One region of the Streptomyces sp. NPDC058877 genome, then DNA from elsewhere that is predicted to be linked to it. Evidence: riboswitches for the same ligand, from Rfam matches in the RefSeq annotation. Region 1 holds a riboswitch; each other region holds the start of a gene.

The links. A riboswitch is a leader RNA that binds a small molecule or an ion and turns the genes downstream of it on or off. The one in region 1 is predicted to bind cobalamin.
Region 2: it holds a riboswitch for cobalamin, as region 1 does, so the genes downstream of both, cobN (cobaltochelatase subunit CobN) here and ACFW2Y_RS08800 (acyl-CoA thioesterase) in region 1, are expected to answer to the same signal.
Region 3: it holds a riboswitch for cobalamin, as region 1 does, so the genes downstream of both, metE (5-methyltetrahydropteroyltriglutamate--homocysteine S-methyltransferase) here and ACFW2Y_RS08800 (acyl-CoA thioesterase) in region 1, are expected to answer to the same signal.

The regions. Positions count from the first base shown of each region.
Region 1 is NZ_JBHYMF010000025.1:19,538-25,272, reverse strand. It holds gene ACFW2Y_RS08830 (hypothetical protein) at 1-62, opposite strand, end outside; gene ACFW2Y_RS08825 (hypothetical protein) at 487-645, opposite strand; gene ACFW2Y_RS08820 (hypothetical protein) at 1,347-1,478, shown strand; gene ACFW2Y_RS08815 (VOC family protein) at 1,578-2,063, opposite strand; one part of gene ACFW2Y_RS08810 (IS5 family transposase) at 2,344-2,686, shown strand; one part of gene ACFW2Y_RS08810 (IS5 family transposase) at 2,686-3,140, shown strand; gene ACFW2Y_RS08805 (hypothetical protein) at 3,174-3,569, shown strand; cobalamin riboswitch at 3,532-3,750, shown strand; partial or broken gene ACFW2Y_RS08800 (acyl-CoA thioesterase) at 3,801-4,211, shown strand; gene ACFW2Y_RS08795 (RidA family protein) at 4,494-4,913, shown strand; gene ACFW2Y_RS08790 (hypothetical protein) at 4,966-5,211, shown strand; gene ACFW2Y_RS08785 (VOC family protein) at 5,289-5,657, opposite strand.
Region 2 is NZ_JBHYMF010000007.1:43,613-49,347, forward strand. It holds gene cobJ (precorrin-3B C(17)-methyltransferase) at 1-179, opposite strand, end outside; gene ACFW2Y_RS03220 (precorrin-8X methylmutase) at 176-811, opposite strand; gene ACFW2Y_RS03225 (cobalamin biosynthesis protein CobG) at 826-2,163, opposite strand; cobalamin riboswitch at 2,244-2,377, shown strand; gene cobN (cobaltochelatase subunit CobN) at 2,456-5,735, shown strand, end outside.
Region 3 is NZ_JBHYMF010000006.1:24,637-30,371, reverse strand. It holds gene ACFW2Y_RS02800 (hypothetical protein) at 400-780, shown strand; cobalamin riboswitch at 833-1,048, shown strand; gene metE (5-methyltetrahydropteroyltriglutamate--homocysteine S-methyltransferase) at 1,213-3,537, shown strand; partial or broken gene ACFW2Y_RS02790 (DUF5701 family protein) at 3,807-3,980, shown strand; gene ACFW2Y_RS02785 (chemotaxis protein) at 4,692-5,735, shown strand, end outside.

The DNA.
Region 1 (5,735 bases):
AGTCGGCTGCGGTAGCGGTCCCGCAGCACCTCGGCGCGGGGTGCGGTGATCGTCGTGTCCATGCATCCAGTATCGCTGCTGGGAGGCGGCGGCATGGCGGATACGGGGCCCTGTCGTACGTACGGGTCGGGCGGCCGCCTGCCCTTCACTCGGACATCTCACCCCGTGGGCGCTTCGCCCATCATGGCCTACACGTGCAGCCCCCGGGTGGTGCGGCAACCGGCTGCCCTGCCGACGGTCGTGTCCCCCGTCGTGGTGTAGCCGATCACGGTCCGTCGCCTCCGCTTCGGAGCCGTCCGGGACGTGCCACTGCGGTCCGTCGTGCGATCACCGCTGGTCCCGGCTCGGCGAGCCCCAACAGGACCGCCGGCGAGGGCGAATCGGGCCACGACCTGCGGATTCCGCCAGCTTGATCGGCTACACCACTCGGCGGGACACCATCCTGCCGCCCCAGGACCAGTCCCGCTTCACGGGCGCGGGTGATCGTCAGCAACAGGTCACGCGGAGGGCCGCCGCGGTGGAGTGGGCTCCGGCTTCGGTCTCGGAGATGGCGACGTTGCCGAGGCCCATGGCGCCGGCGCATTGGACGAGAAGGACACCGGGGCGGGCGAGGTCGCGGTAGCGGCGGAGACATCCGCGGGGCACGCCGCTCAGCCTCGAGGGCGGCCCACTCGCTCAGAGCCCATGCCGCGGACGAGCTGTCGAGTAACGCAGCGAGCGTCCCAAGCGGGAGCCAGGTACCTGTGTCCAGGTCCCCGTCATGGCGGCCACCTGGTCAGCAAGCATCGGACGCTCCCGCGTCCGATGCTGACCGCTTGCTGACCCGAGCGGGGACTATCAAGCCTCTGACCTGCAAAAACACCCAAATGCTAGATCTTGGACTTGAACATGGTCCGTATCATCGAGGCACTCCTGAGCATAGGCTCCCTGCCTGCGTTTTTGCAGGTCAAGGGCTGTTTCCACACCCTGCAACGAGTCGCAAGTCCAGGCAGCTGTCGCCAGGTTTTCAGGACTCACGCTGACCACTCGCCGACTTCCCTGACACATCGCCAGGCAACGCCGGGGAACTTCACCCGCTCTCCCTGGCTCCACCGCGACGACCCCACAAGCCTACGCAGCACGCGCTCAAGAGCCCTCGTGATCACCGTCACCCTCGCAGAGCGGCGACGCCCGATCCACGCACGCCCGAGGACTCGTCACCGCAGGAACCCTCGAAAAACGGCGCGGCAACCTAGCAGCAAATCCCGGCCCAGCGAAACCGGCGCTCCTCATGACCATGACCTTGGCCCGCCCGGTGGCTCTTGAGAGCGAACCTCTCTCATCCTGAATAGTCGCAGGTCACCGCCGTGCTCTTCGAACTGCACGACGAATGGATCGTCTTCCCCCGCCGCTACCTGCCTGAAGGAAGCATGGGCCAGCTCTACCCCGCCAAGCTCCCCGAAAGCGCCCCCGCGCTACCCAACACGACCGCCGAATGATCGGCTACACCACGACAAGGGACATGACCCGCTCCGGCTCGGCGCCCCCAACTGCGTGGAGTCCGTTACCGGTCCGGTCACTGCGCCCACGGCGAGGGGTTACCCGGCGGCGGCCAGGCGGCGCCGCAGCTCCTCGTCCGATACGTCTTCCACATGGGTCAGAAATACCCACATGTGCCCCGAAGGGTCCTTGAGGATGGCGGTGCGGTCGCCGTGGAACATGTCCTTCGGCGGCTGGAGGACCTCGGCGCCGGCCGCCCGGGCGCGCTCCACCAGGCTGTCGACGTCCGGCACGAAGACGTGCAGCGTGACGGACGTGCCTCCGCCGAGCGAGGTCGGCGCGGCAAAGGAGGCGGTCTCCGCTTCGTCCACGCTGACGTCGCCCAGCATCAGTGCCGACCGTCCGATGGTGATCTCGGCGTGCAGGATCCCGCCGCCCGGAGCGTCAATCCTGAAGTCCTCACGGGCGCCGAACGCCCGCTCGTAGAAATCGATCGCAGCAGCGGCGTCATCGACCATGATGTGCGGGATCACGGTGTAGCGGTAGCGGTCGGGGATCTCGATGTGGACTGTGCGCTCGGTCATGGCGAACCTCCTCGAAAGGCGCCGCCGGTCGGTTCCCGCGGCCCTGGAAGGAACCTAGAAGCTCAAGTTTGCTTGAGGTCAAGCGTCGATGCGGTCCTGCAGCAAACCTGCCCGCCGGGCAGCACGCAGGGACGCGTACGCCCGCGGTCTCGGTGACAACAAACCCGCTCCTGTGACGACTATCGCGCTTCGCCTCAGCCACGGGCAGGCCAGGCTCGTAGCCGGCGTCAGGTTAGGCGTCGTCTCATTTGGTGGGTTGAGTAGTCTGCGCTGTGTGGTGATGGTCGAGCGCTTGGTGCCGGACGAGTTGTGGGAACTTTTCCAGCGGGTGGTCCCGCCCGCTCCGGCACGACCGCAGGGCGGCGGCCGGCGGCGGTACGGAGACCGCGAGGTGTTGGCCGTGATCATCTTCGTGGCCACGACAGGCTGCACCTGGCGGCAGTTGCCGCCGGCCTTCGGGCCGTCGGGGCCGACCGCACATCGGCGCTTCACCGAGTGGAGTACCGCCCGGGTCTGGGCCAAGCTGCACCGCATCATCCTCGACGAACTGGGCTCTCGTGGCGCACTGGACTGGTCGCGCTGCGCGATCGACTCGGTGAACATGCGGGCCCTGAAAGGGGGGAGCTGACAGGTCCGAATCCTGTGGACCGGGGCAAGGAAGGCTCGAAGATCCATTCGATCACTGAGCGGACCGGTCTGCCTATCTCTGTCGGGATCTCCGGCGCGAACCTCCACGACAGCCAGGCGCTTGAGCCGCTGGTACGCGGCATTCCTCCGATCCGGTCCCGCCGCGGCCCACGCCGGCGACGGCCCGCCAAGCTCCACGCGGACAAGGGATACGACTACGACCACCTGCGCCGATGGCTCCGCTCGCGCGGCATCCGACACCGCGTCGCCCGCAGAGGCGTCGAATCCTCCACACGACTGGGCCGGCATCGCTGGACGATCGAGCGCACGATGTCCTGGCTGGGTGGCTGCCGCCGCCTGCACCGCCGTTACGAGCGCAAGGCCGAGCACTTCCTGGCCTTCACCGCCATCGCCTGCACCCTCATCTGCTACCGCAGACTGACAGCCTGACGAGCGACACCCGCAGGTGGGACGATCCGCAACGTGATCGGATGGATGCACCACACCCCGCGCTGGGCAGTCATATCGGCCTGCGGCATCGCGGCCGTCCTGCTCTTCGTCGGTGCTTTCGCGCACGTCACCGACCTCCTCAGCCACGGCCTGCACCCCTACGACTGGGCACCGGGCTGGCTCAACCTCTACTGGTCGTCCCTGGCACTGTTCGACACGCTCGCCGCCGTGCTCCTCATCAGGGGCAAGCGCCGGGGAATTGACCTTGCCTGCGCCATCATGGCGACCGACCTCGCCGCCAACTGGTATGCCGTCCACGGCATCCAGCACAGCAACCTCGCCGAGCAGCCCGGCCTTCAACGACTGGCCGTCTTCGCCGCACTCGTCCTTGGAACGACACCGTTCATCCGGCGGCACCTCACCAATTGAGACGACGCCTAAGAGGGAACCCGGTGGGAATCCGGGACTGCCCCGCAGCGGTGAGCGGGAACGACCGCCGTCATACGCACTGGGACCGGACGACGGTCCTGGGAAGCGACGGCCAGTAGGGGTCTCGTACGACGAGGCGTGCCCGCGAGTCCGAAGACCTGCCCGCTGCCCGTGCGTCGGCACCCGCGGCGTGCGGAACAGCCCTGCCGCGACTCGCGAAGGAGAGTTGACGTGGCCGATCCCACCGTCACCAGCCCTGCCCGCACGCCGAAGACCCCGGACGACTCACGGGTCGTCCTCGCCCACATCATGAGCGAGCACGACACCAACCTCTACGGCACCATCCACGGCGGCGTGATGATGAAGCTCATCGACGACGCCGCCGCTGCCGCCGCCGGACGCCACGCCGACGGCCCCGCCGTCACCGCGTCCGTCGACCGGATGGCCTTCCTCGCCCCGGTCCGGGCCGGGGACCTGCTCAGCGTCGAGGCCGGCCTCGAACGCGCCGGACGGACCTCCATGACCGTCGGCGTCCGCGTCACCGCCGAACGGTGGAACAGCTCCGGCCCCGCCACCGAGGTCGCCACCGCCTTCCTCACTTTCGTCGCCGTCGACGCCGACGGCAGCCCGCGGCCCGTCCCGGTTCTCGAAGTGTCGCTGCCCGGCCTGTCCTGACCGGGGTGCTCGTGTCGCGGACGCGTTCGCCCCGCGCCTCGTCCCGCAGGGAACGGGGCGCGGGGTGCGAGGCGTCTCACCGCAGCAGGGCACGGTGGCGGTCCTGGCGCGCCGGTACGGGGATGCACCGGTGCGGATCTCCGAGAAGCCGGACGGCTCCGTGCGCGAGACTACCGACCGGGGCGAGTCGAGCACCGAGGCGCTCGGCACGCACCGCAGCCCGTCCGTCCGAACTGGAGCAGAACTTCCGTGAACACCTTCCGAAACCCCCCGGAGATAGCGGCGCCGCTCGCCGCCTACTCGCACCAGGCCGAGATCACCGGTCAGGTCCGGTGGCTCGTGGTATCCGGCCAGATCGGCATGACCCCGGCCGGTGAGCTTCCCGAGGACCCGGTCGAGCAGCTCGGACTCGCGCTGGAGAACGTCACGGCCAACCTCCGGGCGGCGGGCATGCGCCACGAGGACCTGGTCAAGTTGACGTTCTACTTCGCGGGCGAGATAGACCTGCAGCGGCGGCGCGAACGGATGGCCGCGTGGCTGGGCGACCTGCGCCCCTGCATGACCGTGATGACCGTGGCGGCGCTGGCCACGCCCGCGCTGCGCGTCGAGGTCGAGGCGCTCGCCTGCGCCGAGGACGTCACGACACCGCGGAAGGGGCAGCAACAGTAGTCACGATCCCGCTCCTCGGCGGGTGCCGGTGCCTTCGAGAAGCCGGACGCGGGTGGACCTCGGGCAGCGGGGCCGAGCCGGTGACGACAACGGGGGCGGTCCCGTGGTCGTCACCGGCTTCAAGGCCCCCTTCGCCCGCAGGCTCTCACCTGCCGGGAAGGGGGCCGGTCGGGTCCTGGCCGCCGAACGCGTCCCCGCCGAAAGCGGCTTCGTCCACTCGAAGGACCGGCGGGTCCTCACCGAGGCCCGCACTGCCCCGCCCGCGCCGCCGAGCTCCTGCACACGCTGCTCGTCCTGATGAACACCGCGGCCCACAAAGACCATTGGTCCCTGCCGCAGACGGCCCACGATCAACACGAGCACCGCGGAACGGCATTACCGATCGGGGATCGGCTGGGTGAGGTTCAGCGGATTGCCGTCAGGGTCCTGGATGTGGGCGACGCGCTGTCCCCACGGCATGTCATGGGGGCCGCTGCGGACCGAACCGCCCAACGCCTCCACTCGGGCGAGCGTTTCGTCGACGTCGTCGACCCCGATGCCGAGCAGGATCCGCGGCGCCGCCCCGGCCTCCGGGGCTTCCTTGGCCACCAGCCCGAGGTCGGTGTCGCCGATGCGCAGGCCGAGGTAGAACGCCGGACCGTCCGCCGGCACCCGGAAGACCTCCTCGGCGCCGAACAGTTCCGTGTAGAAGCCGACCAGGACGTCCTGGTCGGCAGTCAGGATCACTGGCTGGATGGTGGACATGGCACTCCTGTCGAGAACGGCCGTGTCGCTGGATGGACCGTTCGAGGACGGGGAACTCATCGACAAAGCCGCCCCGCC
Region 2 (5,735 bases), on a different contig from region 1:
CGCTCTTCGAGGTGGTCCTCGCGGATGTGCTCGGCGGCGATGGAGCGGGCGATGGAGCGGCCGTGGCGGGCGGAGTGGTAGGCGATGACGTCGGCTTCGGAGATCGCCTTCACGGCGGCCACGGTCATCAGGTTCGGGTCGCCGGGGCCGAGGCCCACGCCGTAGAGCTTGCCGGTCACTGCTGGATCTCCGCTTCGTGGGCGAGGGCGTTGAGCGCGGCGGCGGTCATCGCGCTGCCGCCGCGTCGGCCCCGTACGACCAGGTAGTCGAGGCCGAGGACGTTCTCGGCCAGCGCCTCCTTGGATTCGGCGGCGCCGATGAAGCCGACGGGTATGCCGAGGACGGCGGCGGGCTTCCCGGCGCCCTTCGCGATCATCTCCAGGAGGTGGAAGAGGGCGGTGGGGGCGTTGCCGATGGCGACGACGGAACCTTCGAGCCGGTCCCGCCACAGTTCGAACGCGGCGGCGGAGCGGGTGGTGCCGAGCTCGGCGGCGAGGCCCGGGACGGCCGGGTCGGAGAGGCCGCAGAGCACCTCGTTGTCGGCGGGCAGCCGCTTGCGGGTGACGCCGCTGGCGACCATCTGCGCGTCGCAGAGGATGGGGGCACCGGCGCGGAGCGCGGTGCGGGCGCCGGCGACGACGCCGGGGGAGTACGCGATGTCCTGCACGAGGTCGGTCATGCCGCAGGCGTGGATCATCCGGACCGCCACCTGGGCGACGTCGGCGGGCAGGCCCGCGAGGTCCGCCTCGGCGCGGATGGTGGCAAAGGACCGGCGGTAGATCTCCGTCCCGTCCTTCTCGTAGTCGAACATCCTGTTGTTCTCGCTCATCTCGTGTGGGTCGGCAGGCTGCGGGCCGCCGCGACTGCTGCGGTCAGGGAGGTGCGGGGGGTGGGGACGCCGTCCACCAGATAGCCGTCGTCGCCGGTGGCGAGGACGTCGATCCAGGTGCCGTGCGGGTGTCCGCAGCGGCGTGCGCAGCCGGAGAAGTGCACGGGCAGGGGTCCGGGGGGTGCGGCGGGGGCGTCGGCCCGGACGTCGGCGAGGGACTTGGCGCAGCCGGGCCGCCCGGTGCAGGCGGTGACCCGGGCGCCGGGTGCGTCGGAGCGGGTGAGCAGGCCGTGTGACGCCAGCTCGGCGAGCCGCGCCGGGAGGGAACCGACCGGGGTGCTTCCGCCGGCGGCCGGAGTGGGGGCGGAGGCTCGCCCGGCGGCCGGGACGGCGGCGGGGCGGTCCGCGGCCGGGGCGGCTGCGACGCCCACCACGACGACCCCCCGCCACGGCGTGAGCCGGATCTCGGCGGCCGGCAGCAGGGCCCGCAGCTGGACGGTGGTGAGCCGGCCGAGCGGAGCGAGGACGTGCAGGGCACCGTCGCCGAGCGGCCCGGGCTCGGGCGACCGGGGCGCGGGCAGGGGCGGTACCGGTACGGGCTCGGCCGTGATCCCGGCCCGTGCCAGGGCGTCGGCCCAGTCCGGCAGGTGCCCGTCGGGCAGTTCGCGGGGGCGCCAGGCCCCGTTTCCGGCGGCCCCGGCGGCGTCCAGGAAGGCGAGGGCGGCGGTGAGGGCGGCCCGGACGGCGTCCGCGGCGGCGAGCCGGAAGGCCCGTGAGCCGAGCCGCAGCAGGACCGATCCGTCCGGTTCTGCGATCAAGCTCACATCGCCGCCCAGTCCGGCCACGTCTCCGCGCCCGTCGTCCAGGACGAAGAGGAACCGCCCCGAAAGGGACGCCGCCCGGGCCTCGGCACAGAGCGCGGCGTCCAACCCGCGCGCCCACAACTGCACGTCGGCGTGGCCGAGTCCGTCGAGGCCCGCAGCGGGCGAGGCCACGATGTTGCGGACCCGTTCGTGGGTGGGGGAGGGCAGCAGGCCCGCCTCCGCCAGGAGCTCCGCCAGCCGTGCCCCGCAGTCCTCGGCGAGGCCGCGCAGCTCCGCGTTGCCGCGCGAGGTGATGCTGATCCGCCCGTCGCCGAGGGCGTCGGCCGCGCCGGCCAGGACCTCCACCTGAGCTGCCGTCAGACGGCCTGCGGGCAGGCGGAGTCGGGCCAGGCGGCCGTCGTCGGCGGCGTGCAGGCGCAGCGCTCCCGGGCAGGCGTCGCCACGGTCCCGCGTGCGGGCCTCGCCCGCTTCGGGCGTCGGGGGTGGGGTGGGCGGCATGGCGGCGAGCATACCCACGGGGAACCGGCCGGCCACCGGGTGTGATCCGGTCGACGTCCCCGCTCCCTGGGGGCCCGACGGCGCCACGATCTAGGATGCAGACCGGCATGGGGTCCCAGGACCCCGGGGAGGAAGCCCGGTGAGAATCCGGCGCGGTCCCGCCACTGTGAGCCCGTACCAGCGATGGCACGGGTGAGTCAGGAACTCCCTTCCCCGAGCTCTCGGCTTCGGCCGAGCGAGGGGAGGCCCCCATTCACACGACCACCCGGGGCGCGGACAACCCCGAGGAAGGCCTGAGCTCGCCATGCTCCTGCTGCTGTCGCACTCCGACACCGACCTGCTCAGCGCCCGTGCGGCGAACGCCGCGGCGCCCGGGGACGGCCCGGTCGAGTACCGCTTCGCCAACCCCTCCCGCCTGCCCCTCGCCGACCTGCCGGCCCTGCTCGACGGCGTCGACCTGGTCGTCGTCCGCCTCCTCGGCGGCCTCCGCTCCTGGCAGGAGGGGCTGGACGTGCTCCTCGCCGCCGGAAAGCCGGTCGTCGTGCTCAGCGGCGAACAGGCCCCCGACGCCCAGCTGATGGCGGCCTCCACCGTCCCGATCGGCGTCGCCACCGAGGCGCACGCCTACCTGGCGCACGGCGGCCCGGCCAACCTGGCGCAGCTGGCCCACTTCCTCTCCGACACCGTGCTCCTCACCGGCCACGGCTTCGAGGCCCCGGCCGCCACCCCCACCTGGGGCCCCCTGGAGCGCCCGGCGCGGAACGAGACCGGCCCGACCGTCGCCGTGCTCTACTACCGCGCCCACCACATGAGCGGGAACACCGCCTTCGTCGACGCCCTGTGCGGGGCGATCGAGGACGCCGGCGCGCGCGCCCTGCCGCTCTACGTGGCCTCCCTGCGCGCCCCCGAGGCGGAGCTCGTCGACACCCTCCGCACCGCCGACGTGATCGTCACCACCGTCCTCGCGGCCGGCGGCACCAAGCCGGCCGAGGCGCAGGCGGGCGGGGACGAGGAGGCCTGGGACGCGGGGGCGCTCGCCGCGCTCGACGTGCCGGTGCTGCAGGCGCTGTGCCTGACCGGCTCGCGCTCCGCCTGGGAGGAGAACGACGAGGGCCTGTCCCCGCTGGACGCGGCCAACCAGATCGCCGTGCCCGAGTTCGACGGCCGGCTGATCACCGTGCCGTTCTCCTTCAAGGAGATCGACGCGGACGGCCTGCCGGCGTACGTGGCGGATGCCGAGCGCGCCGCCCGGGTGGCCGGGATCGCCGTCCGGCACGCCCGGCTGCGGCACGTCCCGAACGCCGAGAAGAAGCTGGCCCTCGTCCTCTCCGCGTACCCGACGAAGCACTCCCGCATCGGCAACGCGGTCGGCCTGGACACCCCGGCCTCCGCCGTCGCCCTGCTGCGGCGCCTGATCGCGGAGGGGTACGACTTCGGGCCGGAGGGGGAGCTGCCCGGGTTGGTCTCCGGCGACGGGGACGAGCTGATCTACGCCCTCATCGAGGCCGGCGGCCACGACCAGGACTGGCTCACCGAGGAACAGCTCGCGAAGAACCCGGTCCGCATCCCCGCCGCCGACTACAAGCGCTGGTACGCGCTCCTCCCGGAGGAGCTGCGCACCGAGGTCGAGGAGCACTGGGGCCCGCCGCCGGGCGAGATGTTCCTGGACCGCTCCCGCAACCCCGAGGGCGACATCGTCCTCGCCGCCCTGCGGCGCGGGAACCTGCTGGTCCTCATCCAGCCGCCGCGCGGCTTCGGGGAGAACCCGATCGCGATCTACCACGACCCCGACCTCCCGCCGTCCCACCACTACCTGGCCGCCTACCGCTGGATCGCCGCCCGCGCCGAGGACGGCGGCTTCGGCGCCGACGCCATGGTCCACCTGGGCAAGCACGGCAACCTGGAGTGGCTGCCGGGCAAGAACGCCGGTCTGTCCGCCGCCTGCGGCCCCGACGCGGCCCTCGGCGACCTGCCCCTGGTCTACCCGTTCCTCGTCAACGACCCGGGCGAGGGCACCCAGGCCAAGCGGCGCGTGCACGCGACCCTCGTCGACCACCTGGTGCCCCCGATGGCCCGCGCCGACTCGTACGGCGACATCGCGCGCCTGGAGCAGCTGCTCGACGAGTACGCGCAGATCTCTTCCATGGACCCGGCGAAGCTGCCCGCGATCCGCGCCCAGATCTGGACCCTGATCCAGGCCGCCAAGCTCGACCACGACCTCGGTCTCGACGAGCGCCCCGAGGACGACGGTTTCGACGACTTCCTGCTGCACGTCGACGGTTGGCTGTGCGAGGTCAAGGACGCCCAGATCCGCGACGGCCTGCACGTCCTCGGTGGCGCCCCGGTCGGGGAGGCCAGGGTCAACCTGGTGCTCTCCATCCTGCGTGCCCGCCAGATCTGGGGCGGGACGCAGGCCCTGCCGGGGCTGCGCGAGGCGCTGGGGCTGGACGAGTCGGCCGCCACCCGCACCACCGCCGACGAGGCCGAGGCGAAGGCCCGCGAGCTGGTCGAGGCGATGGAGGCCGCCGGTTGGGACGTGGCGGCCGTCCCCGAGGGGTACGGCCCCGAGGTGCAGGCCGTGCTGCGCTTCGCCTGTGAGCAGGTCGTGCCGCGCCTGGCCGCCACCACCGACGAACTGGCGCACGCCGTGCACGCCCTGAACGGCGGCTTCGTCCCGGCCGGCCCGTCCGGTTCCCCGCTGCGGGGCCTGGTCAACGTGCTGCCCACCGGCCGCAACTTCTACTCCGTCGACCCGAAGGCGGTGCCGTCCCGGCTCGCCTGGGAGACCGGTCAGGCGCTCGCCGACTCGCTCCTGGAGCGCTACCGCACGGACAACGGCGAGTGGCCGACCTCGGTGGGCCTCTCGCTGTGGGGCACGAGTGCGATGCGCACCGCCGGCGACGACGTCGCCGAGGCCCTCGCGCTGCTCGGCGTCCGTCCGCTGTGGGACGAGGCCTCGCGCCGCGTGAACGGCCTGGAGCCGATCCCGCTCGCCGAGCTCGGCCGCCCGCGCATCGACGTCACGCTGCGCATCTCGGGCTTCTTCCGGGACGCCTTCCCGCACGTCATCGGCCTCCTGGACGACGCCGTACGGCTGGTGGCCGGGCTCGACGAGCCGGCCTCGGACAACCACGTGCGGGCGCACGCGCAGGCCGACCTGGCCGAGCACGGCGACGAACGGCGCGCCACCACCCGCATCTTCGGCTCGCGGCCGGGGACGTACGGCGCGGGCATCCTCCAGCTGATCGACTCGCGCGACTGGCGCACGGACGCCGACCTCGCCGAGGTGTACACGGTGTGGGGCGGGTACGCGTACGGCCGCGGGCTAGAAGGCCGCCCGGCGCGCGACGAGATGGAGACCGCGTACAAGCGGATCGCGGTCGCCGCGAAGAACACGGACACGCGCGAGCACGACATCGCCGACTCCGACGACTACTTCCAGTACCACGGCGGCATGGTCGCGACCGTCCGCGCGCTGAAGGGCACGGCCCCCGAGGCGTACATCGGCGACTCGACCCGCCCGGAGACCGTCCGCACCCGCACGCTCGTCGAGGAGACCTCCCGGGTCTTCCGCGCCCGCGTGG
Region 3 (5,735 bases), on a different contig from region 1:
CACGTCGGAACTCCATTGGTGCGGGGACTCCCCAGTGAGTCGCGTAGACCAGGGACCCACGATGTGGCGCAGTTCGTGGAGGATGAGGCTCTCGTTCGGGCGCTCAACGGAGCCACTGGTACGAGCGGCTTGGCCAGACGGCCAAGGCAGCAGAACCGTCGCAGATGCAGTCCTGGTGCTGCCCTCAGATCATGCCTGGGTGGTGCGGGGCTCAAGAGCGCAAAAGCGACCAAGACCTGCTCGAGCGGAGACTTCCTCGGCGAGGTACCGGCGCTCAGCCGGCCCGCCGACGACGCGCATGTCGGACGGCCCGTCAGCCAGCGCCCGGTGTCCTGACCTCGTGGGCACCGCAACGAGCGGACGGGTCTGCACCCCAGGTTTCACCGTGTCGACGACACCGTGAACGGCGGAGCCGAAGACCCCGGGCTCACACCCGTGCGCGGTGCCCCGACGTCCGAGGCGTTCGAGGAGCAGGCCGCGGCGTTCGTGGCCGAGGTCGTCGTGGAGAGCAGGAAGAGCGGCCAGCCGGTGGAGCCGTTCGCCGCCACCGGCTTCCTGATCGAGCACGCCGGTCTTCGTCTGACCCACGGCGTCCAGCGCCAGGAGCATCTCCACCGCCCCGGTCTCCGTGAGGCTCTCGGCCGTGCGCCCCCATGCACCGTATGCGCCACGGCACGAACGACGCTGGGCTCCCGCGCGGCCGTACTCGTACCGCAGGGCGTCGTCGATTACGGAGCCACCTCGTTCTTGCGTCCGCATGTTGGAAAACCTCGCCGCTGAGCGATCGCACGTCCTAGGCTGGCACTCGCAGCTGGTTCGCCCCGTCCCGCCCCATGGCCTGAACGGCATGGGGACCCCCATGGCGGTAGGCGTCGTAAGAGGGAACCCGGTGGGAATCCGGGACTGCCCCGCAGCGGTGAGCGGGAACGACCGCCGTCATACGCACTGGGACCGGACAACGGCCCTGGGAAGCGACGGCCAGTAGGTTTCCTCCGCCAGGAGGACGTGCCCGCGAGTCCGAAGACCTGCCCGTTGCCCACGCACGGTCGTATGCCGTGCGCGGACATCCCGGTGACCTCGTGGGCGGGTCGGCGTACACGGCGAGCGGCACATCCGGCGTTTCCCGCCCGGTGGTCCGCACCGCCTGTGGCTCCTTCGCGTCCGTCTCCCGTCTCCGGGATGTTGTGGACACATCTCGCGAAGGAGAGTTCCGTGACAGCCAAACCCGTGGCCACGGCAGCACGAGCCACCGTGTACGGCTATCCCCGCCAGGGTCAGAACCGCGAACTGAAGAAGGCCGTCGAGAGCTACTGGAAGGGCCGTGCCACCGCCGATGCCCTCCGGGAGACGGCGGCCGGCCTCCGCCGCTCCCGCTGGCAGGAGTTGGTCGACGCCGGCATCCACGAAGTGCCGACGGGAGACTTCTCGTACTACGACCACGTCCTGGACACCAGTGTCATGGTCGGCGCCGTGCCCGCACGTCACCGCGCCGCCGTCGGGGGGGATGCGCTCGACGGGTACTTCGCGATGGCCCGTGGCACCCAGGACGTGGCGCCGCTGGAGATGACCAAGTGGTTCGACACCAACTACCACTACTTGGTCCCCGAACTCGGCCCGGACACCGTCTTCGCCTCCGACTCGACCAAGCAGGTCGCCGAGCTGAAGGAAGCCCTCGCCCTCGGTCACACCCCCCGACCGGTCCTGGTCGGCCCCCTCACCTACCTGCTGCTCGCCAAGCCCGCCCCGGGCGTCGTGGCCGACTTCGAACCGCTGAGCCTTCTCGACCGGCTGCTGCCGGTCTACGCCGAAGTACTCGCCGATCTGCGCGCGGCCGGCGCCGAATGGGTCCAGCTGGACGAACCCGCCCTGGTCCAGGACCGCACCCCGGCCGAGCTGAGCGCCGCCGTCCGTGCCTACCGTGATCTGGGCCGTGCCACCGACCGGCCCAAGCTGCTCGTCGCCTCGTACTTCGACCGCTTGGGCGATGCCCTCAAGGCGCTCGCGGCCACCCCGGTGGAGGGCCTCGCCCTGGACTTCACCGACTCCGCCGCCGCGAACCTGGACGACCTCGCCGCGATCGGCGGACTGCCCGGCAAGCGCCTGGTCGCAGGCGTCGTCAACGGCCGCAACGTCTGGATCAACGACCACCAGAAGTCCCTGGCCACCCTGGCCACCCTCCTCGGGCTGGCCGACCGGGTCGACGTCGCCGCGTCCTGCTCCCTGTTGCACGTCCCCCTGGACGCGACCGCGGAGCGCGACATCGAGCCCCAGATCCGACGCTGGCTGGCCTTCGCCCGTCAGAAGAGCACCGAAGTCGCCACCCTCGCCCGCGGCCTCGCCCAAGGCACCGGTGCGATCGCCGCCGAGCTGGCCGCCAACCGCGCCGACCTCGCCTCACGAGCCGGCTCCGCCCTCACCCGTGACCCCGCGGTCCGTGCCCGTACCGCGGCCATCACCGACACGGACGGACGGCGCTCCCAGCCGTACGCCGAGCGCTCCGCGGCACAGCGCGCGCATCTAGGGCTGCCGTTGCTGCCGACCACGACCATCGGCTCCTTCCCGCAGACCGGCGGGCTCCGTGCGAGCCGTGCCGACCTCCGGGCCGGCCGGATCGACACCGCCGGATACGAAGGCCGCATCGAGGACGAGATCCGCGAGGTCATCTCCTTCCAGGAGAAGACCGGCATCGACGTCCTGGTGCACGGCGAGCCCGAACGCAACGACATGGTGCAGTACTTCGCCGAGCAGCTGACCGGCTACATCGCCACCCAGCACGGCTGGGTCCAGTCCTACGGCACCCGTTACGTCCGTCCGCCCGTCCTCGCCGGTGACGTCTCCCGCCCCGAACCGATGACGGTGCGCTGGACGACGTACGCCCAGTCGCAGACCTCCAGGCCGGTCAAGGGCATGCTGACCGGTCCGGTCACGATGCTCGCGTGGTCCTTCGTGCGGGACGACCAACCGCTGGGTGACACCGCCCGGCAAGTGGCGCTGGCCCTGCGCGACGAGGTGAACGACCTGGAGGCGGCCGGAACGCCGGTCATCCAGGTCGACGAGCCGGCGCTCCGCGAGACCCTGCCGCTCCGCGCCGCCGACCACCCCGCCTACCTGGCCTGGGCGACCGAATGCTTCCGGCTGACCACCAGTGGCGTACGACCGGACACCCAGATCCACACGCACATGTGCTACGCGGAATTCGGCGACGTCGTCCGGGCCATCGATGACCTCGACGCCGACGTCATCAGCCTGGAGGCGGCCCGTTCCCACATGCAGGTGGCCGACGAACTGGCCGAGCACGGCTACCCGCGCGAGGCCGGTCCGGGGGTCTGGGACATCCACTCCCCGCGCGTCCCGAGCGTCGACGAGGTCGCCGTGCTCCTGCGCAAGGGCCTGGACGCCATCCCGGCCGAGCGCCTGTGGGTCAACCCCGACTGCGGCCTCAAGACCCGCGGCTGGCCGGAGACCCGCGCCTCCCTGGAAAACCTCGTTGCCGCAGCCCGCACGGTCAGGGAGGAGCTGCCGGCCCACAACGGTTGATGCCCCGAGGTCCGGGCCGAACGCATCGTCGTCCGGCCCGGACGTCCTCGAAGGGTGCCCCCTTCGGGGCGCACGCCGCTTCAGGCGAAGGTGCACGTCCAACGCCGATCACGGGAACGATCGGGTGACGCCCCGCGTTGCCCCAGGGGCTTGCCGCGAACAGCGACCCGGAGGACTCACGTGCCCGAAGCGACGTCCGACACCAGTCCGGAACCACCGCCCCCACCACTCTCACACCGCTCCCGCCGCTCACCGCCCAGGCCAAACGTCTGATCGAGCTGGGCGTGCACGAGCTCGCCGGGATCTCCGCCGCCGAGTTGCGCGCCTTCGCCGAGCGCGCCCATGGGGACACGGGCGACGTCCTGCTCGCCGTCGACCCGAGTCGCGTTCCCACCTCTGCCCTCGCGCCGCTGCTCGACCGTGACGGCAAACCCGGCTTCGTTTCGGATCGAGTCGCGCCTTCCTGCATATCGGGTCAAGCTCGTCTATGTGTCCCCGTTCACATGGAATCGCCCCATGCCGCGATCCTCAGGAAGGGCGCCGGACCGAGGAGGCGGAAGTGGGTGAGTTCATCGCCATCGGATACGACGGCGCCCACGTGACGGACGGAACCTCCAGGACGGTGCGGGAACTCCGAGGGAGCCACGTCGTGCACCTCGACGGCCCGGCGGTCGTCAGGGGTGACGACGGGCGGGCCCACGGGCGACCCCGACGGCCACACCGTGCACTCCAGCGCGGCGACCGGAGCGGTGTGGGACGCGGTCTTCACCATGCCGTTCCTCGTCCCCTGCCCCGGCCTCCCGAGCGGATCTGCGATCGACGGCCCCGTGAACGGGCTCGGCCGGTCCGACCTCGGCGACCGGTTCCGTCGGCAGACGACCGGTTCCGTGAAGCCCGGATCCGGCGCGGCCACGATCGCGGCGGCTGAGGTCACCGACGGCAAGTCGACGGCAGCGGTGCAACCGCACGGCGACACCGGTCTCAAAGCCTCGCCCCGCAGCGAGGACGAGAACGAAGCAGCCGAACGGCCCGTCGGGCCGCACCGGCGCGGCCCGCCCCCACCGAACCGCGCACCGCCCCCCACCACCACACACGGGCGCCCCGCCTCCGTCCCGCACCAGCCATGCCCGCCCTCACCACCAGGAAGGCACCCGATGGATCCCCTGCTCACCTCGGACCAGCTCGCCGAGCTGCGCCGACCCCGGCCCTATCCCGCCCTTTCCTTGCTGATGCCGACCCACCGCCGCGAGCCGGAGAACGCGCAGGACCCCGTGCGTCTGCGCAACCTCGTGGCTCGGGCGGAGAGGGCGCTGGAGAGCGATCCCGACGTGTCGCGCGAGCAGCGCGGTGAGATCGTCGACCGGCTGGGACGAGCCGTCAGCGAGGTCGATCCGGCCCACGCGCAAGACGGCCTGGTGATCTTCGTGGCCCAGGGCGAACACCACGTGTGGTCGCTCGCCCGCTCCGTTCCCGAGCGCGTCGTGCTCGCCGACACCTTCCTCACCCGCAACCTCGTGGCGGCGCAGGCAGCCGAGCACCCGTACTGGGCGCTCGCGGTGGCGGCCGACCGGGTCTCGCTGTGGGACGGCACCCCTGAGCGGACCACCGAGCACTCCGGGGACGGTTTCCCGCTCGCACGGAGCCTTGAAGATCCGGACGCGGAACGCGAGCAACGCGTCGGGGACCTGCCCAGCACCTTCCAGGACGAGGCCACCCGCCGGTTCCTGCGCGAGGCGCACGACAAGCTGCGCACCGTCCTCGCCCGCGCGCCCCGCCCGCTGTACGTGATCGGCTCGACCGCCGCACTCGCGCTCCTGGAGGAACTCGGCCCGCTGGGCCCGGGCACCGTGACCATCCCGCACGGTGGGCTCGCCGACGGGCCGGCCGGTGCGATCTCCAAGGCCGTGGAGCCGGTTCGCACCGCGCGCGAGGCGGCCTCGACGGCCACGATCACCGCCGAGCTGGAGGCGGCACGGGGCCGAAGGGAGTTCGCCGGCGGACTCGACGAGGTGTGGCAGGCCGTGCAGGAGGGACGCGTGCGGTTGCTGGCCGTCGAGGAGCACTACCGGACGGTCGTACGGGAGGAGGGAGGCCACCTGGAGCCCTCCGAGACCGACCAGCCCGGAGCGCGGGACGACATGGTCGACGAGATCGTCGAGCAGGCCCTGGAGAGGGGGGCCGAGATCCTCTTCGTACCC